One region of the Enterobacter asburiae genome, then DNA from elsewhere that is predicted to be linked to it. Evidence: predicted binding sites of a transcription regulator. Region 1 holds the regulator's gene; each other region holds the start of a gene.
What was found. Region 1 encodes CRP, which controls carbon source genes, mostly activating them, when cyclic AMP is high. Its sites were predicted from a motif close to ATGTGANNNNNNTCACAT; they were not measured.

Region 1 (8,157 bases):
AAGGGCCGCGCGCGCGACTTCCTGCACGCTGCGGCGCACGAAGGGGTTATGGTACTCAATGCCGGACCGGACGTGATGCGCTTTGCGCCGTCGCTGGTGGTGGAAGACAGGGATATTGAGGACGGGTTAACCCGCTTTGCCGCGGCGGTCGCGAAGATCGTTAAAGGTTAATACTCGGTTCGCTTTAACCGGCGCGTTAACCAAATCCCGTGATGCGGGCGCTGACGCCATGCCACCGACGAAATGGTGTGCATGGTGTTCAGATGCCCGAGAACGCGCTGCAAATGCTGCTCCAGCGTGCTCATTGGCCCGTGGGTTAACGTCTCCGGTGCTTCCAGAATGTTTGAATCTCCCGACTCGCCCGGCGCGTCATACTCCAGACGCTGCTGACACCTCTGCAACGCAATTTCACATGACTGCAAATAGCGCTGCGCCAGATCCGGCGTCAGCATCGTGTGCTCGCGCGCCAGCGTGGTCATGGCGTTAATGTGCTCGACGATAAACTGGCTGTGCGTCACCCAGAGCTTCATGTCTGCCAGATAGTGCGAGTTAAAGCCCGGCTCCTGCATCGCCTGGTTGAGCGAGTTAAACAGGGCGTTGTGCGCCTGGTTGACCTTCATTCGCTGATAGGCCAGCGGCGAGGGCTGCGGGTCGTCGCTCAGGATCAGGCGAATAGCCTGCTGGTCGGCTTCCAGCGCGTCGTGGGCGTTCTGGCGCAGCAGTCCGCTTTGCCACTGCGGCCACAGCCAGACCATGCCGCCAAAGGCAATCAGACAGCCGATTAGGGTATCAATCAGCCTGGCGACAATAAACTGTTCGCCATTGAGCGTGAGCAGCTGCAGGGTATATACCGCCGTCACCGTAAAGCCCACCATCGCCCAGCCGTAATTTTTGCGGATAATCAGGTAGCTCACCAGCGTAACCGCCAGCATGCCTGCCAGGGTATAGCCTTCCGGCACGTGGAAGTGCAGCGTCACGCCCGCGATGATCAGCCCGGCCATCGTTCCGCCAGCCCGATGCAGAATACGCACCCGCGTGGCGCCGTAGCCGTTCTGGGTGACAAACAGCACGGTCATTAAGATCCAGTAGGGTTTCGGCAGGTGCAGCGCCATACCCATCAGGCTGGCGGTACTGAGCATCACGCTAATCCTTGCGGCGTTGCGCAGGGCGGACGATTTAAGAGAAAGATAGCTTTTGAGCGCGGGCAATAGCGGAAGCCGTTTCTGCTTATCCGCCATCAGGTCGCGGGGATAAAGCGGGCGCTGCGTGCGCAACACGCGGGCGATACGGCTGAAGTGCCAGGCGGCAAACTGGCCGACGGGGTTATCCGGATGCTGACGGGCGATTTTCTCCAGCGCGCCCAGCTGCTTATCCATGTTAAAGCGCGTCGGGTAGCGGTGATAGAGAATATCATCGGCCAGCACCCGCAGGCGTGCGGACACGGTCTGCGCGTTCCAGCGGATCACCGCTTCGGCGTGGCTGCGCTCGACCAGCTTTTGCACCTCCTGCGGGTGGTGAAGGCTAACGGAGATATGCTCCTGCAGATCCAGCCCGACCTGGAAGGTGCGCAGCAGCCGCTTGTATTCGTGGTTCTTGTTGGCGGCGAGCATATGCAGCTGCTGATAGCACTGGCTTATGAGATCCACCACCTTCTGCTGGCGCGTCAGCAGCGGCGGTAAGGATTTTTCCGGATCGGTATGCTGGGTGAGCAGGGTGTATTTGGCCTCGCAGTAATCCGCAAGCTGCACATAGAGCAGGCTCAGGGATTCACGCAGCGGCTGTTCGCGCCACAGCCAGAACCAAAACCAGTTAAACAGCCCGTACCATAATGTCCCCAGGGCGTAAATCAGCAGTGGCTCCCACACCGGCATATTCCCTGCAAGGCTCAGCGTGAAAATGGCCGCAATCAGCGAGGCGGGAAGCAGGCGGGCGTGCAGCGAACTGATTTCCGCCGTGACGCCGAGGGTCATCGCCAGCACGGTCAGGATCAGCGGCAGCGGGATATCCCGGGCAAGCAGAAGTTGTACGGCGAGGCTACAGCCGGCAAACAGGCAGCCACCGATAATCAGGCGTTTGAAAAAGCGCTTATGCGGCGTGTCCAGACCGGCGATGTTGCAGCAGGCGGGCACGAGGGAAAACAGCAGGCCTTGCTGAAGATGTCCGAGGATCAGGCCTATGGCCACAGGAAGACACAACACCAGCGTTTGTCGCAGTGCGTAGTTAACTTCCGGGTGATAGATCAGCCTGCGCCACATGGGGAGTAGAGACAAAAACGGCGTGACACCTTGCGATGGCACGCCGTTTAAGCGGAATTAACGCGTTCCGTAAACCACGATGGTTTTACCGTGGGCGGAGATCAGGTTTTGATCTTCCAGCATTTTCAGGATACGGCCCACTGTTTCACGGGAGCAACCGACGATCTGACCAATTTCCTGACGGGTAATTTTAATTTGCATGCCGTCCGGGTGGGTCATGGCGTCTGGCTGTTTCGCCAGGTTCAACAGGGTTTGTGCGATACGGCCGGTAACGTCCAGGAAGGCGAGGTTACCCACTTTCTCTGACGTAACCTGCAGACGGCGCGCCATTTGGGAAGAAAGACGCATCAGGATGTCAGGGTTAACCTGAATCAGCTGACGGAACTTCTTGTAAGAAATTTCAGCCACTTCACATGCTGTCTTTGCACGAACCCAGGCGCTACGTTCCTGGCCCTCTTCAAACAGGCCCAGTTCACCGATGAAATCGCCCTGGTTCAGATAAGAAAGGATCATCTCTTTCCCTTCTTCATCTTTGATCAGCACTGCCACCGAGCCTTTAACGATGTAATACAACGTTTCCGCTTTTTCACCCTGGTGAATCAGCGTGCTCTTTGATGGGTACTTATGAATGTGGCAATGAGACAAGAACCATTCGAGAGTCGGGTCTGTTTGCGGTTTGCCAAGCACCATGCGCTGTTATCCTCTGTTATAAGCTGTCACCAGAGTCATCAGATGCATCCGGACTCTGGGGTTGCAATCGAATTCTTACCCATACCCTGGGAAGTCGGCTACCGTAACGTTTCGCAGCCAGTAAAGTTTGATGTCCTCTGCATACACGTGTAACGTCAATGTATTACTGTAGCATCCTGAGTGTTTTAGCATAGCTTTCGCCGCGTGTCTCCTGGTGTCTCGCTTCAGCATGATGCAGGTCGCCTTCCATTGCGAGAAATGTAACGCACGCGTAATCTGTCACCAAAAATGCAACGTTGGAGTTTAAGAATATGCAAGCGCGCGTGAAATGGGTTGAAGGTTTAACGTTCCTGGGCGAGTCCGCGTCAGGACACCAGATTTTGATGGACGGTAACTCCGGCGATAAAGCACCCAGCCCAATGGAAATGGTGCTGATGGCGGCAGGCGGATGCAGCGCAATTGATGTGGTATCGATTCTGCAAAAAGGACGTCATGACGTGACGGATTGTGAAGTCAAACTCACGTCAGAACGTCGCGAAGAGGCGCCACGCCTGTTCACCCATATTAACCTGCACTTTGTGGTCACCGGTAAAGAGCTGAAAGACGCGGCGGTCTCGCGTGCGGTTGACCTGTCTGCGGAGAAGTACTGCTCGGTGGCGTTAATGCTGGAGAAAGCGGTAAAAATCACGCATTCGTATGAAGTGATCGAGGCGTGATTGATGGGGCATCGTGCGTGTTGATGCCCTCACCCTAACCCTCTCCCACTGGGAGAGGGAACATGCTCACGCGATCTGTTTCCCTTCCATCAGTCGCTCCACCAACGGCGTCATGATGAGCTCCATCGCCAGCCCCATTTTTCCGCCCGGCACCACTAACGTATTCATGTGCGAAATAAAAGAGCCCTGCAGCATGGCCAGCAGCCAGGGGTAATCAATGCCGTCGAGATTGCGGAAATGGATCACTACAAAGCTTTCATCCAGCGACGGGATGCTTTTGGCCGCGAACGGGTTGGAGGTGTCCACCGTCGGCACGCGCTGGAAGTTGATATGGGTGCGGGAGAACTGCGGCGTCAGAAAGTTAATGTAATCCTCCATGGAGCGCACCACGGAGTCCATCACCGCCTCTCGCGAATGGCCGCGCTCGCTCATGTCACGCGTCAGCTTCTGGATCCACTCCAGGTTAACGATAGGGACCACGCCGACCAGCAGATCCACGTGGCGCGCCACGTCGTGTTGAGGGGTGACCACGCCACCGTGAAGTCCTTCGTAAAACAGGACGTCGGTGGGTTCCGGCAGCGGCTGCCACGGGGTAAAGGTTCCCGGCACCTGATTCCAGGGGACGGCTTCATCATAGGTGTGCAGATACTTGCGGGACTGCCCTTTGCCGCTCTTACCGTACTCTATAAAGGTTTGTTCCAGCAGGCCAAAGTCATTGGCTTCCGGGCCGAAGTAGCTGATGTGTTTACCCGAATCGCGCGCCTTACGAATGGCCATGTCCATCTCCGGACGCGTGTAGCGGTGAAAGCTGTCGCCTTCGACCTCCGCCGCACGGAGATTCAGCTGGGCGAAAATCTTGCGAAATGCGAGGCTGGTGGTGGTGGTTCCCGCACCACTCGACCCCGTAACGGCAATAACCGGATGTCTGGCAGACATAGCAACTCCCTGACTGAAAAGGGTGGAAGATCAGCCGTGAAACGCGTTGCGGGGCATGATATTGACCGTCTCATGCAGTTCTGACCACACCAGCACCACGTCGCCGCTTTTCAGCTGGCGCTTAACATCGTTGACCTTTTGCTCAAGCGAGCGTTCCTGTTCACCATAATCGGTGCCTTCGCGTAATACAAAGCTTTCAATCAGATTATCGAGCGTTTCGGGAGCCAGATCCTGCCAGGGAATAATCATTTTGCACCGTCCAGATAAGGGGTCAGCCAGTCAGGAATACGCGCCTCAAGCCACATTTTCGGGCGGCGCAGCGTGCCGCCGATAAACCCGACGTGGCCGCCGTGCTCGGTCAACTGATAGTGAACGTTGTCGGGCAGGAACTCCTGAGCGGGGATCGAGTGATGATCCATAAACGGGTCATCTTTGGCATGAATAATCAGCGTCGGCTGCGTGATCTTGCTTAGCAGCGGCATGGCGCTGCACTGACGATAATAGTCAATCGCATCGGCGAAGCCGTGGATTTTCGCGGTGATCAGATCGTCGAACTCGCGAATACGGCGCACCTTTTTCAGCTGGCGCAGGCTTACCGGCAGGGTATCCGGGTAGGCCTTCAGTTTACGCGCCGCATTGGCCTTCAGCAGGTTGAGCAGGTAGCGCTGATAGACGCGGGAAAAGCCTTTATCCATGTGGTAGCTGCACTGCTCGAGCATAAACGGCGCGGAGACAATGACGGCGGCATCCAGCGGGACGCTTTCACCCTCTTTGGCCAGCAGACAGGCCAGCATATTGCCGCCCAATGAGTAGCCCACCGCGGCGGTTGGCACGGTGCCAAAGTTGTCCCGCAGCCAGTGTAAAAACCACGTGCCGTCTTCGGTTTCACCCGAGTGATAAATGCGTTTCTGACGATTCGGTTCACCGCTGCAGCCGCGAAAATGCATCACCACGCCGAGCCAGCCGCGTGCTTTTGCCGCTTCAATTAGCCCATGCGCATACGGGCTGTGCAGGCTGCCTTCCAGACCGTGAAAGACCACCAGACGCGGTTTATGGCGAGCCTGTTCAGGCGCTTCGCTCCAGGCGAGATCCAGAAAGTCACCGTCTGGCAGGTCAAGCCGTTGCCAGTGCGGGGTGAACTGAACCTTGCGGCGGATCAGTCGCGGCAGCATGGTCTGCAAATGGGGATTCGCCACGCCGCGCATAGGCACGAACTCAGTGCTGTCTTCGGCCGCAATGTCGAAGTCTGATGGTATGATTTGGGTCATAAGCGCGATGCTGATTCTTGTCGGAAATTTACGATACTTTCCGAATTGTACCCCGTTTAAGCTGGATTTCCGAACCCGGTACGGATTCTGTTCTTCAAATGGGGTAAATAGGTCAGTCAGCCTGCAGCATTGCTTCCAGCTGTTCCTGCGCGTCGAGCCACGCCATCTCGCACTCTTCGAGACTGGATTTGGTCTTCGCCTGGGTTTGCAGGCAGTCGGTCAGCTCAGCCTTGCGGCTCTGGTCATACAGGCCGCTATCGCCAAGCTTCTCTTCAACAACAGCAAGCGTGGCGTTGAGTTTTTCCATCTCTTTTTCGAGACGGGTAATCTCTTTACGCAGGGGCTGCGTCTGGGTGCGAAGCTCCGCTTCACGACGCTTCTGGTCTTTACGCGCCTGCGCGCTGTTGGCGTTGTCTTTTGCTGACTCTTCCGGCTGGTTTTCCTGCTTCTGCACGTCCGTCAGCCACTGCTGGTAGTCTTCCAGATCGCCGTCGAACGGTTCAACTTTGCCGCCGTGCACTAAATACAGATCGTCCGTGGTGGAGCGGATCAGGTGACGGTCGTGCGAGACGACAACCAGCGCGCCTTCAAACTCAATCAGCGCTTCGGTCAGCGCCTGGCGCATGTCGAGATCCAGGTGGTTGGTCGGTTCATCAAGCAGCAGCAGGTTCGGGCGCTGCCAGACGATCAGCGCCAGCACCAGACGGGCCTTTTCGCCGCCGGAGAAGCGCTCGGTGTTTTCAGTCACCTTATCGCCCTGGAAGCCGAAGCCGCCGAGATAGTCGCGCAGCTTCTGCTCCATCTCCTGCGGCGCCAGACGCGCGAGATGCTGAATCGGTGATTCATCCGCGCGTAAAAATTCCAGCTGATGCTGGGCGAAGTAACCCAGCTTGATGCCCTTCGCCAGGCCGATTTCACCGCTGACCGGGTTAAGCTCGCCCGCCAGCAGTTTGATCAGCGTCGATTTACCGGCGCCGTTACGCCCCAGCAGGCCAATACGCGAACCCGGCACCAGGTTGAGCTTGATGGAATCGAGAATAATGCGGTCGGCATAGCCCGCGCTGACCTTCTCCATCTTCAGCAGCGGGTTAGGCAGGCTCTCCGGCTCGCGGAAGCTGAAGTGGAACGGGTTATCCACGTGCGCCGGGGCGATCATCTCCATGCGTTCCAGCATCTTGATGCGGCTCTGGGCCTGCTTCGCTTTTGAGGCCTTGGCCTTAAAGCGATCCACGAAGCTCTGCAGGTGCGCCACGCGCTGCTGCTGGCTTTCGTACATGGACTGCTGCTGGGCGAGACGCGTCGCGCGCTGGCGCTCGAAGGAGCTGTAGTTGCCGGTGTACTCGAACATCGTTTGCTGTTCGATATGAATGATTTTATCCACCACCGGGTCAAGGAAGTCGCGGTCGTGGGAGATCAGAATCAGAGTGCCCTGATAGCTCTTGAGCCACTTCTCCAGCCAAATAACCGCATCGAGATCGAGGTGGTTGGTCGGTTCGTCAAGCAACAGCAGGTCAGAGCGGCAGATCAGCGCCTGCGCCAGGTTAAGACGCATACGCCAGCCGCCGGAGAAGTCGCTGACCGGGCGTTCCAGCTGTTCGTTGCTGAAGCCCAGGCCGTGTAGCAGGCTGGAGGCGCGGGAGCGAATGGTCCACGCGTCGATGGCATCCAGCTTGCCGTGAACGGTGGCGATGGCGTGACCGTCGTTGCGCTCGTTAGCAGAATGAAGTTCCGCCTCGAGCTTACGGTATTCACGGTCGCCGTCGATAACATAGTCGAGCGCCGGTTCGCTCAGCGCCGGCGTCTCCTGGTTTACCCAGGCGAGCTGCCAGTTCCCCGGGAAGGTAAAGTTACCGCCATCCGCGCTAATCTCGTTTTTCAGCAGCGCCAGCAGGGTGGATTTACCGCAGCCGTTTTTGCCGACCAGGCCCACTTTTTGGCCTGGGTTGATGGTAGCAGTGGCGTTATCCAGCAGGACGCGCACGCCGCGACGAATTTGTAACGAGGAGAAAACAATCATAGAAGCGCCGTATGTTCCGACTATGTTAATTTGTCATTATGATAATGTAAGGTGTGGGCCATTTTCCGCACCGGGCCGCCATGGTAGCCCAAAACAGCGACGATACACAAAAACAGAAACAAGACCGGGAGGGGAATGATGTCTCAGACAGCAAAAGTGCTGCTGCTGTATGCCCATCCGGAATCTCAGGACTCGGTGGCAAACCGGGTGCTGCTTAAGCCGGCCACACAGCTCAGCAACGTGACGGTGCACGATCTCTACGCGCACTATCCTGA
Region 2 (8,157 bases), 360 kb from region 1:
CTAAATCAATCACGCCGTCGGCCTGGACGATGCCGTAGCTGCGTTTTCCCTGGTATAAAAAGCTTGCGAGTTTCATTGTTCTTTCCTGAAAACTTAAACGAGGAAGTTGCCCAGAATCAGCAGTGAGACAGAGACGTTAATCGCCCCGCCGATACGGGTAGCAATCTGGGCGAACGGCATCAGGCTCATGCGGTTGCCTGCGGTCAGGATCGCCACGTCGCCGGTACCGCCCTGGCCGCTCTGGCAGCAGGAGACGATGGCGACATCAATCGGGTGCATACCAATCTTTTTGCCGACGAAGAAGCCGGTGGCGACCAGTGCAGAAACGGTGCTGACAATCACCAGCAGGTTGCTGACGGTGAACGCCGCCACCAGTTCATGCCACGGGGTGATAGCCACGCCGACGGCGAAGAGGATTGGATAGGTCACGGAGGTCTGGAAGAATTTGTACACCACCTGAGAGCCTTCCAGCAGGCGCGGAGAGGCGCCGTTGCAGAGCTTCACCAGTACCGCCATAAACAGCATGCCGACCGGTGCGGGCAGGCCAATCAGCTTGTGGCCAAGCATTCCCAGCATGTAGAGCAGCACCGCCAGCAGCGCGCCGGAGGCGATAGTGGTGACGTCCGCTTTGCCGGAAAACGCAGGCTGAGAGACCGTAGCATCGGCATTCGCGCGGTTAGGCATCAGCTGACCTTCACCGGTCAGGTGCGGGAAGCGTTTACCGAGCTGGTTCAGGCAGCCGGAGATGATGATTGCCGTCAGACCGCCGAGCATTACCATCGGCAGCACGCGGCCGAGCGCCACGCCCTGGTCCATGTGCAGCAGGGTGGCATAGCCGATGGAAAGCGGGATCGCCCCTTCCCCGACGCCGCCCGCCATAATCGGCAGAATGATAAAGAAGAAGATCTGGAACGGCTCAAGACCCAGCGCCAGGCCCACGCCCATCCCCACCAGCATGCCGACGATTTCGCCGCACAGCATCGGGAAGAAGATGCGCAGGAAGCCCTGAATCAGCACCGTGCGGTTCATGCTCATGATGCTGCCGACGATAATGCAGCAGATGTAGAGATAGAGAATGTTGGTGGATTTGTAGAACTTGGTGGTGGACTCGACCACCACGTCCGGCAGCAGGCCATAATAGACCAGCGCGGAAGGGATAAAGGTGGCGCAAATCGCCGCCGCGCCGAGCTTGCCGACAATCGGAAGGCGTTTGCCAAACTCGCCGCAGGCAAAGCCGAAGAAGGCCAGCGTTGCCACCATGACCACGATATCGCTCGGCAGTTTTCCGCCCAGGCAATCAATAGCAATCAGCGCGCCCGCCAGAACGAACAGCGGCAGAGGAATAATCCCAACTTTCCAGGTATCCATAATATGCCACCAGCGCTCTTTGAGCGAAGGTCGCTGAATTTCAATCGGGTCGTGGGTAACAGAGAAAGAATCGTCAGTTGTGCTCATAATAAGCCCCTTGGTTATTTTGTGCATTCAGCTTAGAGTCACAAAGGCTTACTTTATGTGAGGAATGGCATATTAAAAGCGAAGTTTTAATGGCAGCTATGGTTTTAATGGTTTCTTTTATTTAATGTGATTTATACCTTATTTATTGTCGTGGTTTTTATGGTTTCTTTTCCGAATTGAACAAACAAATAACATTTGTTCGTGTAGCCCGAAGCACGGTAGCCTTCAGGATAACTCTTTTACAGCGCCCGCTGTGCAAGGGATCACAAGTTTTCGGCAAAGCGGGCGTCAGCGCGAAAAAAGATGATATATTGGCGATCTTTGCTGCTACCTCGCGTGATAGTTATGAAAGTCTCTTTCCAGATTAAGCTGTTTATTTCGCTGGTTGCCTTTTTCTCAGTGCTTTTCGCGCTGCTGGGCGGATATTATTATGCCGACGTCGGGAAACAGCTTTATCAGGAAATGAGTACGCGTGCCAAAATACAGGCTGAAGAGATTGCGCTTATTCCGACATTGCGTAATGAAGTTGAACAAAAGAATATCTCCGCCATCCATGATTTTATGCAGAAGATTTCTGCGCACAGCGACGCCAGCTTTATTGTGATTGGTGGCTTTGTTGAATAAATCGAACTTTTGCTGAGTTGAAGGATCAGATCACGTATCTTCCCGACAACGCAGACCGTTCCGTGGCAAAGCAAAAGTTCAAAATCACCAACTGGCCCACCTACAATAAAGCCCTCATCAACCGTGGCTCCATAACTTTCTGGCTGGATGATGAAGCTATTCAGGCCTGGTATGAGTCAGCAACACCTTCTTCACGAGGCAGACCTCAGCGCTATTCTGACCTTGCCATCACTACTGTGCTGGTCATTAAACGCGTATTCAGGCTGACCCTGCGGGCTGCGCAGGGCTTTATTGATTCCATTTTTTCTCTGATGAACGTTCCGCTACGCTGCCCGGATTACAGCTGTGTCAGCAGGCGGGCAAAGTCGGTTAATGTCAGTTTCAAAACGCCCACCCGGGGTGAAATCGCACACCTGGTAATTGATTCCACCGGGCTGAAGGTCTTCGGTGAAGGCGAGTGGAAAGTCAAAAAGCATGGCCAGGAACGCCGCCGTATCTGGCGTAAGCTGCATCTCGCCGTTGACAGTAAAACACATGAAATCATCTGCGCTGACCTGTCGCTGAACAACGTTACGGACTCAGAGGCCTTCCCCGGGTTAATCCGGCAAACCCACCGGAAAATCAGGTCAGCCGCCGCCGATGGCGCTTACGATACCCGGCTATGTCACGATGAACTGCGGCGTAAGAAAATCAGCGCGCTTATCCCTCCCCGAAAAGGTGCGGGTTACTGGCCCGGTGAATATGCAGACCGTAACCGTGCAGTGGCTAATCAGCGAATGACCGGGAGTAATGCGCGGTGGAAATGGACAACAGATTACAACCGTCGCTCGATAGCGGAAACGGCGATGTACCGGGTAAAACAGCTGTTCGGGGGTTCACTGACGCTGCGTGACTACGATGGTCAGGTTGCGGAGGCTATGGCCCTGGTACGAGCGCTGAACAAAATGACGAAAGCAGGTATGCCTGAAAGCGTGCGTATTGCCTGAAAACACAACCCGCTACGGGGGAGACTTACCCGAAATCTGATTTATTCAACAAAGCCGTGATTGGTGATAATAAAGGGCAGCATCTTTTTCACTCCGTCTTTGCCGACAGAGTGGGCACAACCCTGGTTGGCGGAGACAATGAAGCCGTATTGCAGGGGAAAAGCACCACCACCATTCGCAAAGGCGGGCTGGGCATTTCGCTACGCAGTAAAGCCCCTATCTTCAACGCTGCCGGACAGGTGGTCGGCATCGTTTCGGTAGGCTATCTCACCAGCTACCTTGATACCATTACCGTCAGTAAAGTGGTCAATATCCTGATTGCCGCCGTGCTGCTGCTGATCGCTCTCTTTATCTTCTCCTGGTTCTTTACCCGCAGCATCAAGAAGCAGATCTTCTCCCTTGAGCCGCGCGAGATAGGCCTGCTGGTGCGCCAGCAGAAGGCGATGATGGAGTCTATTTATGAAGGCGTGATTGCCATTGACGATCGGCGGCGGATTGAAGTCATCAACCAGGCGGCGCGCAAGCTGCTGGGTCTGAGCCAGCCGGCCCGCGAGCTGCGCGGACAGCTGATAAGCCAGGTGATCGATCCGGTCCCGTTCTTCGACACGCAGACGATGCTGGCGAAAGATACCCATGACGAGATTTGCCGTTTTAACGATCTCACGGTGATTGCCAGCCGGGTGCACATCATGCTTGAGGGGGCGCTGCAGGGCTGGGTGATTACCTTCCGCGATCGCAACGAGATCGACTCGCTGAGCGCCCAGCTCAGCCAGGTAAAACGCTATGTCGATAACCTGCGCATTATGCGCCACGAGCAGTTAAACAGGATGACCACCCTCTCCGGCCTGCTGCACATGGGCCGCTACGAGGAAGCGATTGGCTACATTCAGGCGCAGTCGGAGCATGCCCAGGAGCTGCTGGACTTTATCTCTTCGCGCTTCAGTTCCCCGACCCTGTGCGGCCTGCTGCTGGGGAAAGCCGCCCGCGCACGGGAGAAAGGCGTCGAGCTGTGTTTCGACCCGGGCTGTCGGCTGGACAAACCCTTCCTGCCCCTTGGGGAGCAAGAGCTGATTTCAATTATTGGCAACCTGCTGGATAACGCCATCGAAGCGACACAGCGGTCGCCGCTTCCCCACGCGCCGGTAGAAGTGCTGATAAAACTCAGCGAACAGGAGCTGATTATTGAAGTCGCCGACCAGGGCGTTGGCATTACACCGGCGATCCGTGACCGGATCTTTGAACGCGGCATCACCACCAAAACGCGCGGCGATCATGGGATTGGCCTGTATCTGATCGAAAGCTACGTCACACAGGCTGGCGGCGCGATAGAAGTTGCCGATAATACCCCGCGCGGCGCCATTTTCTCCTTGTTTATCCCGGCCACGGGAACCGCCCGGCAACTGGAAGACACCGACTATGCAACATGAACTTATCGACGTACTGATTGTTGAAGACGAGAACGAACTGGCGCAACTGCACGCGGAGCTGATAGGCAAACATCCGCGTCTGAGGCTGGTAGGCATTGCCTCGTCGCTGGCTGCGGCCCAGGCAGAGCTTGAAAGCAAACAGCCGCAGCTGATGCTGCTGGATAACTACCTGCCGGACGGCAAAGGTATCTCGCTTATCAATAACCCCATGCTGGCCCGCGCCAACTGCTCGGTGATTTTTATTACTGCCGCCAGCGATATGGACACCTGCAGCCAGGCGATTCGCAACGGCGCGTTCGACTACATCCTCAAACCCGTCTCCTGGAAGCGGCTCAGCCAGTCGCTGGAGCGGTTCGTGCAGTTTGCAGAACAGCAGCGGGTCTGGAAGATTGTCGACCAGCAGAACGTGGATTCGCTGTATCAGCTCCAGGCGAAAAACTACCGCCTGGACAACGGCAGTAAAGGCATTGAGGAAAATACGCTGGCGCGGGTGCAGACGCTGTTCAACGACAAGGCAACGCACTGCTTTACCGTGGATGAGGTGGTGAGCGAAACGGGGTTAAGCAAAACCACCACCCGGCGCTATCTGGAACACTGTGTAGAGGCGGGTTTTCTGACGGTGGAGATGCTGTACGGCAAGATTGGGCATCCGAGGAGGATGTACAAGCGTAGTGCGGTTTGATGAAACGTTCCCTCTCCCTGTGGGAGAGGGTTAGGGTGAGGGCAACAGCCCGCACTATCTTAATACATACCCATACAGCCGCTTAATCCCGTCGGCATCCTTCTCGCTGTAAACCCCCTGCAGCTCCGGCGAGAAGCCCGGCAGCAGGTTGACGCCCTCCTCCAGCGCCAGGAAGTAACGCTGTGCCGCCCCGCCCCAGACCTCACCCGGCACCACGCACAGCACGCCTGGCGGATAGGGCAGCGCCCCTTCGGCAGCAATGCGCCCTGCGGCATCCCGTATGCGAACCAGCTCCACGTCACCGCGAATATAGGCCCGGTTTGCATCCTGCGGGTTCATCACCACCTCCGGCAGGCTCTCCTTGCGGAACATCGCCTTCTGCAGATCCTTTACGTCAAAGCTGACGTAGAGATCGTGCATCTCCTGACACAGCTGGCGGAGGGTGTAATCCCGGTAGCGCACCGGGTATTTCTGGAAGATCGTCGGCAGCACGTCCGCCAGCGGCGTGTCGTCTTCAATATGCTGTTCAAACTGGCCCAGCATCGCCACCAGCTGCGCCAGCTTCTCGCTGCTTTCGGCAGGCGTCAGCAGGAACAGGATCGAGTTGAGGTCGCATTTCTCCGGCACGATGCCGTTTTCGCGCAGGTAGTGCGCCAGAATCGTCGCCGGGATCCCGAAATCCGTGTACTCCCCGGTTTCAGCATCGATACCCGGCGTGGTCAGCAGGAGCTTGCACGGGTCGACAAAGTACTGCTCGCGGGCATAGCCCTCAAACCCGTGCCATTTAGCCCGGGCTCAAAGCTGAAGAAGCGCAGCTCGCTGGCGATGGCGTGAGTCGGATGATCCTGCCACGGCCGGCCCGCCACCACCGGCGGGATAAACGGTTTGATCATATGGCAATTCGCAATGATTGCCTTGCGCGCCTCAATCCCCAGCTCGACGCACTCCGCCCACAGCCTGCGTCCGCTTTCCCCTTCGTGGATCTTGGCATTCACATCCAGCGCGGCGAACAGCGGATAAAACGGGCTGGTGGAGGCGTGCAGCATAAACGCATTGTTCAGCCGCTTGTGCGGGCAGAAACGCGCCTGACCGCGAATGTGGTTATCCTTTTTATGGATCTGCGACGTTTGCGAGAACCCGGCCTGCTGTTTGTGCACCGACTGGGTCACGAAAATCCCCGGATCGTTCTCGTTCAATTCCAGCAAGAGCGGGGACGTTTCCGCCATCATAGGAATAAACTGCTCGTAGCCCACCCATGCGGAGTCAAAGAGGATGTAGTCGCACAGATGACCGATCTTGTCGATCACCTGGCGGGCGTTGTAGATCGTCCCGTCGTAGGTGCCAAGCTGAATGATCGCCAGGCGGAACGGACGCGCCTCGTCGGCCTTTTCCGGCGCCGCCTCACGGATAAGATCCCGCAGATAGGCATCGTCAAAGCAGTGATCGTCAATTCCGCCAATAAAGCCAAACGGATTACGCGCGGCCTCAAGATAAACCGGCGTGGCGCCCGCCTGGATCAGCGCCCCGTGGTGGTTAGATTTGTGGTTATTGCGGTCGAACAGCACCAGGTCGCCGCGGGTCAGCAGCGCGTTGGTCACCACCTTGTTTGCCGCTGACGTGCCGTTCAGCACGAAGTAGGTTTTGTCCGCATTGAACACTTTTGCCGCGAACTTTTGCGCGTGTTTGGCGGACCCTTCGTGGATCAGCAGATCGCCCAGCTTCACGTCGGCGTTGCACATGTCGGCGCGAAACACGTTCTCACCGAAGAAATCATAGAACTGTCGCCCTGCCGGATGCTTTTTGAAAAAGGCCCCGTGCTGGTGGCCCGGACAGGCGAAAGTGCTGTTGCCCATTTCCACATACTGGCTCAGGGTGTCGAAAAAGGGCGGCAGCAGGTTCTCTTCGTAGCGGCTGGCAGCGCTCTCCAATTCCAGAAACTCCTGAGCTTTACCCGATATAACCGCGCTGGCGCCGTCAGGTACGTCCGTTGGCTCCTGCGAGAAAATAAACACCGGTAGCTGAAAGCCCGTGCGTTTCAGCAGTGCAAGAATGCCGCTGCGACTTTCAGCTGTTGTGATGACCACGGCCGCCACATCGGTAAAATCAGTGCTGTCCAGCGTCACCTTTTCGCGGTGCGTAGACACGGTGGAAAGCAGCTCGCGGCTGACGGCAATTTTCATGGTTTTCATAGGCGCAGTTACCCTCACCGGGCGGTGAGACAGGGAGGAGAAAATTCGCGCAATAATGTCACCTTTTATTTTGAGGTGCAAGAAGGAATCAGTATGCACGAAATCAACCAAAGCTAAGGCCCGCGCAGCCCTGACGTGCCATAATAATGCAATATCAATGATTAAATAACAGGAGTTAACTTTGGTTATCGGGCCATTTATTAATGCAGGCGCCGTATTGCTGGGCGGCGTACTCGGCGCCGTGCTGAGCCAGCGGTTGCCGGAGCGTATTCGCACCTCCATGCCCTCGATATTCGGCCTGGCATCGTTAGGGATCGGTATTCTTTTAGTCATCAAATGCGCCAACCTGCCGGTGATGGTGCTGGCCACCCTGCTCGGCGCGCTGATTGGCGAGTTCTGCTATCTGGAAAAAGGCATTAACAGCGCGGTGAGTAAAGCCAAAAACCTGATTGCCCGACCGGGCGGCAAGGCGAAACACGGTACGCACGAGTCGTTTATTCAGAACTACGTCGCCATCATCATTCTGTTTTGCGCCAGCGGCACCGGGATTTTCGGTTCAATGCAGGAGGGAATGACGGGCGACCCAAGCATTTTGATTGCGAAGGCGTTTCTTGATTTCTTTACGGCCACTATTTTTGCCACCACGCTCGGCATTGCCGTTGCCGCGATTTGCGTGCCGATGCTGCTAATTCAGCTGGCACTCGCCACCTGCGCCACGTTGATTCTCCCGCTCACCACGCCGGCGATGATGGCAGACTTTACCGCCGTCGGCGGCCTGCTGCTGCTGGCTACCG
Region 3 (8,157 bases), 1.7 Mb from region 1:
ATCCACCGGCATTGGTAATTCGGCCGAAATCTGCTGCGCCTCGCTGAGGATTTCGAGCAGCAAAACGGCCATGCTGCGCTGACTGGCTGGCCGGTATTGCGCACTGAACAGCCCGGCAATGAGCTCTTTGAACAACGCTGTCGCCGTAATCACGTGAACCTCTTCTTTCCGTTTAAAAGGCTCGCATTGCGATATCAGCGCCGGGCTAAACCAGACCGCGCGGAGCTCCGTTGTGGATAACACGCTGTAGGTGTGTTCCTGAAAGGGAGGGATCCACAGCGCGCGCTGTGGCGGTATGACCCAACGCTTATTGCCGGTTTCGACCAGCATCACCCCTTTGATGGCAAACAAAAGCTGCCCCTGTGGATGCTGGTGAGGGGGATCCACTTCGCCGCGCGTATAGCTAATTGCCCCTCTGGACCATCCGATGGCATCGTCGTGAATTGGCGTTTTATCGATAAAGGTTGGCATTTCACATTCCTCCCTTCCTCTTATGATGCTGCTTGTACACGTAACCGGAAAGAGACGCAATGCACATTCAATTTATCATTCATGAACATTTCGAAGCGCCAGGCGCATATGAAATCTGGGGGACAAAGCGCGGCTGTAGTATGAGCTACTCCAGAGTTTATCAGGGCGATCCTTTACCCGAGGATCTGGAGAGCACAGACTTGCTTATCATCATGGGAGGCCCGCAGTCACCTGCCACCACGCTTAAGGAGTGCCCCTGGTTTGATGCGCAGGCGGAAATGCGGCTCATCGGCCGCGCAATAGAGGCGGGTAAAACGGTGATTGGCGTTTGTCTGGGCTCGCAGCTTATCGGTGAAGCGCTGGGCGCAGCGTTTTGCCATAGCCCGGAAAAAGAGATCGGCAAATTTCCCGTCAGGCTCACGGATGCAGGCAAGGCCAACCCGCTGTTTAAGGATTTTGGCCACGAGCTGAACGTCGGTCACTGGCATAACGACATGCCGGGGTTGACGCCGCAGGCTAAGGTGCTGGCTTACAGCGAGGGCTGCCCCCGTCAGATCGTGCAATATGGCGAACGGGTTTACGGTTTTCAGTGCCATATGGAACTGACGCCGGAGGTGGTTGAGCTGCTGATTGAACATTCGCCGAACGATCTCCGCCGCGCGGCTGAATTTCGTTTTGTCGAAACGGCGGAAAAACTTCGCTCGCATGATTATCGCGAAATGAATCAGGTGCTGTTTTCCTTTCTGGATAAACTCGCCGCCCAACGCGAGGCCTGACTCAGAGGTATTTCACTGGCTCGTCACTTCGCCACCGCACTCCCTTTCCTCTAAACTGTAGCCTGCCCCTGTGCGGTGATACCGGACGTTCCATCCTGGAATGTCTGGTATGCTCAAATTTCATGATGTGATCCGTGGCACATTTTTAGGTTTAATTGTATGATGAATTCGTTTCAGCAAGGACTATCACCATGAGCAAATCATTGAACATTATCTGGCAATATCTGCGCGCATTCGTTCTGATATACGCCTGCCTGTATGCCGGGATATTCATCGCGTCGCTGCTGCCCATCGTCATTCCCGGCAGCATTATCGGTATGCTGATCCTCTTTGTTTTGCTGGCGCTGCAAATCCTGCCCGCAAAATGGGTCAATCCCGGCTGCTTCGTCCTTATTCGCTACATGGCGCTGCTTTTCGTGCCTATCGGCGTCGGGGTCATGCAGTATTTTGATTTGCTCAAGGCCCAGTTCGGCCCGATTGTGGTCTCCTGCGCGGTCAGTACGCTGGTGGTTTTCCTTGTGGTGAGCTGGAGTTCGCATCTGGTGCATGGCGAACGTAACGTGGTCGGGGAGAAAACAAAAAAATGATGGCCAATATCTGGTGGTCGCTGCCGTTAACCCTGGCGGTGTTCTTCGCCGCGCGCAAGCTTGCCGCACGTTTTAAAATGCCGTTGCTGAACCCGCTTCTGGTGGCGATGGTGGTGATCATTCCGCTCCTGCTGCTCACCGGCATTCCTTACGAACGCTACTTTGCCGGCAGCAAAATTTTAAACGACCTGCTGCAGCCTGCCGTTGTGGCGCTCGCCTTTCCTTTATATGAGCAGCTCCACCAGATCCGCGCCCGCTGGAAATCCATCATCACCATCTGTTTTGTGGGCAGCCTGGTGGCGATGATCACCGGCACGTCGGTAGCGCTGTTGATGGGGGCCTCCCCGCAGATTGCCGCCTCTATTCTGCCTAAATCGGTGACCACGCCTATCGCGATGGCAGTGGGTGGCAGCCTTGGCGGGATCCCGGCCATCAGCGCGATGTGCGTCATTTTCGTCGGTATTCTCGGTGCGGTGTTTGGTCACACCCTGCTGAACGGGATGCGTATTCACACTAAAGCGGCACGGGGACTGTCAATGGGGACCGCCTCCCACGCCCTGGGCACCGCCCGCTGTGCGGAGCTGGATTATCAGGAAGGGGCGTTTAGTTCCCTGGCGCTGGTGATCTGCGGGATTATCACCTCCCTGCTGGCCCCGTTCATTTTCCCGCTGATTCTGGCGGTGATGGGCTAAAATTTGCGATGCGTCGCGCAAATTTCATTTTGATTTCATAAGTTGCATACATAATGAGAAGTGGATCACATATAAAGCCCTGGCGGCTCCGTAAACTACCGATCCATTAACCTTTATGAGGCAAACGCCATGCACCCACGTTTTCAAGCTGCTTTCGCCCAGCTTGCAGAGAATTTGCAGTCAGCCCTGGCTCCCGTTCTGGCAGATGCACACTTCCCCGCCCTGCTGACCGCGGAGCAGGTCACGATGCTGAAACAAGCAACGGGACTGGACGAAGACGCGCTGGCTTTCGCACTGCTTCCTTTGGCTGCCGCCTGCGCGCGGGCCGATCTCTCCCACTTTAACGTCGGGGCCATTGCGCGCGGCGTCAGCGGAACCTGGTACTTCGGCGGCAATATGGAGTTCCTGGGCGCGACCATGCAGCAGACCGTTCACGCCGAGCAGAGCGCCATCAGCCACGCCTGGCTGCGCGGTGAAAAAGCCCTGAGCGCCATTACCGTTAACTACACCCCCTGCGGCCACTGCCGTCAGTTTATGAACGAGCTGAACAGCGGGCTGCAGCTGCGCATCAACCTGCCAGGCCGCGCGCCGCACACGCTGGGGGATTATCTGCCTGACGCGTTTGGCCCGAAAGATCTGGAGATCAAAACGCTGCTGATGGACGAGCAGGACCACGGTTACGCCCTGTCCGGCGATGACCTGAACCAGGCGGCCATTCGCGCGGCCAACAAAAGCCACACTCCGTACAGCAAGTCCCCGAGCGGCGTGGCGCTGCAGTGCCGCGATGGCCGGATCTTTAGCGGCAGCTACGCGGAAAACGCCGCGTTTAACCCAACCCTGCCTCCGCTGCAGGGCGCGCTTAACCTGCTGAGCCTGAACGGCTATGACTATCCGGACATTCAGCGCGCTATTCTGGCAGAAATTGCCGATGCGCCGCTGATTCAGTGGGATGCGACCGCCGCGACGCTTAAAGCGCTGGGCTGCACGACGATTGACCGCGTACTGCTTGCGTAATCCTTCCGGCGGGCAGAAATGCCCGCCAGTTTGCTGAAAAACCCCTCAGTTGAGTCGCTGTTTCTTGCGCTAACCAGGCGGGTAAAGTAGCCTGAGTTAAATTTCATCCACGAACGAGCCATCTCCATGTTAAAGCGCGTTTTTTACAGCCTGTCTGTCCTGGTCGGCATACTGCTGTTGATCGTGCTGGGTCTCGACCGCTGGATGAGCTGGAAAACCGCCCCCTACATCTTTGATGACCTGCAGGATCTGCCCTATCGTCAGGTTGGCGTGGTCCTCGGCACCGCCAAGTATTACCGCACCGGCGTGATTAACCAGTATTACCGTTACCGCATTCAGGGCGCGCTGAACGCCTACAACAGCGGCAAGGTGAACTACCTGCTGCTGAGCGGCGATAACGCCCTGCAAAGCTACAATGAACCGGTGACGATGCGTAAGGACCTGATTGCCGCGGGCGTGGATCCTGCCGATATCGTGCTCGACTACGCCGGATTCCGCACCCTGGACTCCATCGTGCGCACGCGTAAAGTCTTCGACACCAACGACTTCATCATCATCACCCAGCGCTTCCACTGCGAGCGCGCGCTGTTTATCGCGCTGCATATGGGCATTCAGGCGCAGTGTTACGCGGTGCCGTCGCCAAAAGATATGCTGAGCGTGCGCGTGCGCGAGTTCGGCGCGCGTTTTGGCGCCCTGGCCGATCTGTATATCTTCAAACGCGAACCGCGCTTTTTAGGCCCGCTGGTGCCGATTCCGGCGATGCACGAAGTGCCGGAAGACGCGCAGGGTTACCCGGCCGTCACGCCCGAACAGCTGCTGGATATGCAGAAAAAAGAGAAATAGCAGGGCCGCCTTTATACTTTCTTTACGCCGGGCCTGACGCTTTTTATCCCCCCTTTACATCGGCTCTTTTAAGCTGAGTTCACTGCCGCTACGGCTTCATTGAAGAATGACTATGAACTCAATAATGAATGCGTTTTTCCTCAAAAGTCTCCGTCCGTATTTTAACTTTCCCGGTTTATCACTTCCTGGCGCACTCAATTCCGGTCTCTGGCTTGATGAAAAAATTGACGCCCTGCAGCACAACATTTCAGTGGAAGTGGCAGATTATCTGGAACGTTACCCGCAGACGAAACATGTAGACGTTTACCTGAACGATATCAACGGCACGATGCGCGGCAAGCGTCTGTCGGTGGAGAGCATGCTGAGCCTGGAAAAAGGCTGTTATTTTCCCCTTTCGGTCTACTCGATGGATCAGAAAGGAAAAATCGCCGCCCCGCTTCATGATGAGCCGGACCGACTCTGCGTTCCGGTCGCCGGCTCCCTGCGCCCCTGTCCGCAGGATCCTCAGCACAACGCGCAGATCCTGCTGACGATGAAAGACAGCGACAATACCCCCTGCCCGCTTGAGCCGCGCGTGATACTGCAGAACGTGCTGGCCCGCTTCCATCAGCACGGCCTCTTCCCGGTGATTGCCCCGGAAATCGAGTTCTATCTGACGGGGCATGACGATCGGGATCCGCAAAATCAGGGCTGTTTTCACATGGATACTACGACAGCCCACGCGGCGCTGTTTGACGAGCTGGAACAGCTGGCGCACCTGCAGCGCATCCCGATGTGCGGGATCGTGGCGGAAGCCGAGTCCGGTCAGTACGAATTAAACCTGAAGCACAGCCATCGCGTCGTTGAGGTCTGCGATAACGTGCTGGCGCTTCGTCGCCTGACCCGATACGTTGCCGAAAAGCACGGCCTGCAGGCCAACTTCATGGCTAAGCCTTTCAGCCAGCTTTCCGGCAGCGGCCTGCACTTCCATTTCAGCCTGAATAACAGTCGCGGCGAAAACGTCTTTGCTTCCCCGGTGGACGCGCTTAACAGCATGATGCGTTTGTGCATCGCGGGGCAGCTGGCGCTGATGCCCGCCTCTGTCGCCATTCTTGCGCCGGGCGTTAACGCGTTTCGTCGTCTGCGTAAAAACCTGACGGAGCCCGTATTTAACTCCTGGGGTTATAACACCCGCTCCGCCGCCCTGCGTATTCCCTGCTCGGATGACCACAACCGTCGTATCGAGTACCGGCTGGCCGGGGCCGATGCCAATCCGTATCTGGTGGCAGCCACTATCCTGACCGGCATGCTGTACGGGCTGGAAAACACCGACGACGAGGATTTGCCCGAACCGCAGCACGATCGTCCCGAACTGCCGCTGTTTCAGCAGGAGGCGATTGAGACCTTTGCCCGCTGTCAGTACCTCACCGACAGCCTGGGCGACGCTTTTTCCGAACAGTGGGTCGCCTGCAAGCTCTCCGAACTCGACTGGTTTGAGCGCATTGTGACCCGAGAGGAGTCACAGCTGGCATAAGGCATAAAAAAGCCCGCTCGATGAGCGGGCCGGATAACGCGAGGAGCAATTACTTCTTACGCGCATACTTCAGTGAATCCAGCGCAACCGCGAAGATAATGATGGCGCCTTTGATAATGTACTGCCAGTACGGGTTCACGCCGATATAGGTCAAGCCGTAGTTGATGACGGTGAAGATGATCACACCGGTCACCACGCCCAGTACCGTACCCACGCCGCCGCTGAAGGAGACGCCGCCCACCACGCAGGCTGCGATTGCATCCAGCTCGTACATGAAGCCAAGGTTGTTGGTTGCAGAGCCGATACGGCCCGCTTCCAGCATCCCGCCGAAGGCGTAGAACACGCCGGACAGGGCATAAATGATGAGCAGGTTCAGGGCAACGTTCACGCCGGACACTTTCGCCGCTTCCGGGTTCCCGCCGATAGCGAAGATGTTTTTACCAAAGCGAGTTTTGTTCCACAGGATCCAGACGAAGGCCACCGCAATCAGCGCATAGAAGGTGATATACGACAGGCGGAAGCTGCCCAGCGCGATAAACCCTTGCGTAAAGGTCGAGAAGCCGCTGTCAAAACCCGAGATTGGGGAAGCACCGACAAAGTCGTAGTACAGGGAGTTGATACCGTAAACGATGATCATCGTACCCAGCGTGGTGATAAACGGCGTCACGTTCAGGTAGGCGATGATAATACCGTTGATCAGACCAATCACCGCACCGATGGCGCAGACAATCAGGATCACCACGAAAATCGGCATGGTGGCCATTTCCGGGAAGACCTTATTGGCGTTTTCCATCGACTGCAGCAGGGTTGCCGCGATAACCGCCGCCAGCCCTACCTGACGACCGGCAGAAAGGTCCGTCCCCTGGGTTACGATCAGGCCCGCCACGCCCAGCGCAATGATAATACGCACGGAGGACTGGGTCAGAATGTTACTCAGGTTCAGCAGGCTTAAGAACGTAGGGTCCTGGAAAATGATGATAGCCAGCAGTACTAAAAGAACAACGTAAATACCGCCTTCTTTCAGGTAAGTGAGAAAACTTTTTTTATTTAACGCACTCATGAGGAGCCCCTGATCTTAAAGGTGCAAAGACGCAAGACGCAAAATTTCGTTTTGCGTTGTCGTTTTGGTGTCAACAATACCGGCAACGAGACCATTGCTCATAACCAGAATACGATCCGTGATCCCTAACAATTCCGGCATTTCGGAAGAAATAATAATGATCCCTTTATTCTTTTTCGCCAGCTCGGCAATCAGCTGATAAATTTCAAACTTCGCGCCGACGTCAATACCGCGGGTCGGTTCATCCAGCATCAGAATTTCTGGCTGGGTTAATAACCAACGTCCGATAATGACTTTCTGCTGGTTACCGCCTGACAGCGAACCAATTTGGGTGCGGTGTCCCGGCGTTTTCACGCGCATGGAGTCAATAACCCATTGGGTATCGCTCTTCATGCGGGAGTTATCCAGCAGTCCGACTTTGTTTTTGTAATTGCGAATGTTAGAAATTAACGAGTTAAAGTTAATATCCAGATAAGCATAAATACCGGTCGAACGACGCTCTTCCGTCACCAGCGCAAAACCATTATTAATGGCTTCGTTGGCGTTGTGGTTGTTAATTTTCTTTCCGTGCAGCGTAATGGTGCCCTGAGTTTTCTCACGGATGCCAAACAGGGTTTCCACGATGTCGGTGCGTTTTGCGCCAACCAGACCGGCAATCCCCAGGATTTCGCCCTTGTGCAGGTCGAAGGAGACATCGCGAATAGACGGCTGACGTAACGAGGTCAGATTGCGCACTTCCAGGATCACTTCGCCCGGCTTGTTTTCTTTGTCCGGGAAGCGCTGATTAAGGGAACGGCCGACCATCATGGCGATGATCTTGTCCATGTCCAGCCCTTCCAGCGGCTGCGTGGCAATCCACTGACCGTCGCGCAGGATGGTAATCTCATCGCACAGCTGGAAGATCTCTTCCATTTTGTGGGAGATATACACAATGCCGCAGCCGCGATCTTTTAGCTTACGAATAATGGTAAAAAGGTGATTAACCTCTTTTTCCGTTAATGACGATGTCGGTTCGTCCATGATGACGATTTTCGCATCATAGGAGAACGCTTTGGCGATTTCGATCATCTGCATCTGGGAGACGGATAATGTTCCCACGCGGGCGCGCGGATCGATATCAATATCCAGCTCATCAAAAATCGCTTTGGTGTCGCGATACATTTTGTCCTGATCGACAAAGACACCCTTGGTTGGATAACGT

Region 2: a site for CRP is predicted at 1,580-1,597, ahead of ACJ69_RS20795 (2-hydroxycarboxylate transporter family protein). Genes of this name have one in related genera too.
Region 3: a site for CRP is predicted at 1,373-1,390, ahead of ACJ69_RS10995 (CidA/LrgA family protein). Genes of this name have one in related genera too.

The regions. Positions count from the first base shown of each region.
Region 1 is NZ_CP011863.1:3,923,193-3,931,349, forward strand. It holds gene argD (bifunctional acetylornithine/succinyldiaminopimelate transaminase) at 1-171, shown strand, start outside; gene ACJ69_RS18885 (YccS/YhfK family putative transporter) at 168-2,255, opposite strand; gene crp (cAMP-activated global transcriptional regulator CRP) at 2,313-2,945, opposite strand; gene ACJ69_RS18895 (OsmC family protein) at 3,257-3,661, shown strand; gene ACJ69_RS18900 (phosphoribulokinase) at 3,728-4,597, opposite strand; gene ACJ69_RS18905 (YheU family protein) at 4,628-4,846, opposite strand; gene ACJ69_RS18910 (hydrolase) at 4,843-5,865, opposite strand; gene ACJ69_RS18915 (ABC transporter ATP-binding protein) at 5,978-7,882, opposite strand; gene kefG (glutathione-regulated potassium-efflux system ancillary protein KefG) at 8,021-8,157, shown strand, end outside.
Region 2 is NZ_CP011863.1:4,278,878-4,287,034, reverse strand. It holds gene ACJ69_RS20800 (fumarylacetoacetate hydrolase family protein) at 1-76, opposite strand, end outside; gene ACJ69_RS20795 (2-hydroxycarboxylate transporter family protein) at 94-1,455, opposite strand; partial or broken gene ACJ69_RS20790 (histidine kinase) at 1,801-2,064, shown strand; gene ACJ69_RS20785 (IS5-like element IS903B family transposase) at 2,142-3,065, shown strand; partial or broken gene ACJ69_RS20780 (ATP-binding protein) at 3,122-4,492, shown strand; gene ACJ69_RS20775 (response regulator) at 4,482-5,174, shown strand; partial or broken gene ACJ69_RS20770 (ornithine decarboxylase) at 5,229-7,363, opposite strand; gene ACJ69_RS20765 (DUF554 domain-containing protein) at 7,545-8,157, shown strand, end outside.
Region 3 is NZ_CP011863.1:2,248,547-2,256,703, forward strand. It holds gene ACJ69_RS10985 (AraC family transcriptional regulator) at 1-471, opposite strand, end outside; gene ACJ69_RS10990 (type 1 glutamine amidotransferase) at 531-1,247, shown strand; gene ACJ69_RS10995 (CidA/LrgA family protein) at 1,439-1,834, shown strand; gene ACJ69_RS11000 (CidB/LrgB family autolysis modulator) at 1,831-2,526, shown strand; gene cdd (cytidine deaminase) at 2,656-3,540, shown strand; gene sanA (outer membrane permeability protein SanA) at 3,667-4,383, shown strand; gene ACJ69_RS11015 (glutamine synthetase family protein) at 4,508-5,896, shown strand; gene mglC (galactose/methyl galactoside ABC transporter permease MglC) at 5,946-6,956, opposite strand; gene mglA (galactose/methyl galactoside ABC transporter ATP-binding protein MglA) at 6,972-8,157, opposite strand, start outside.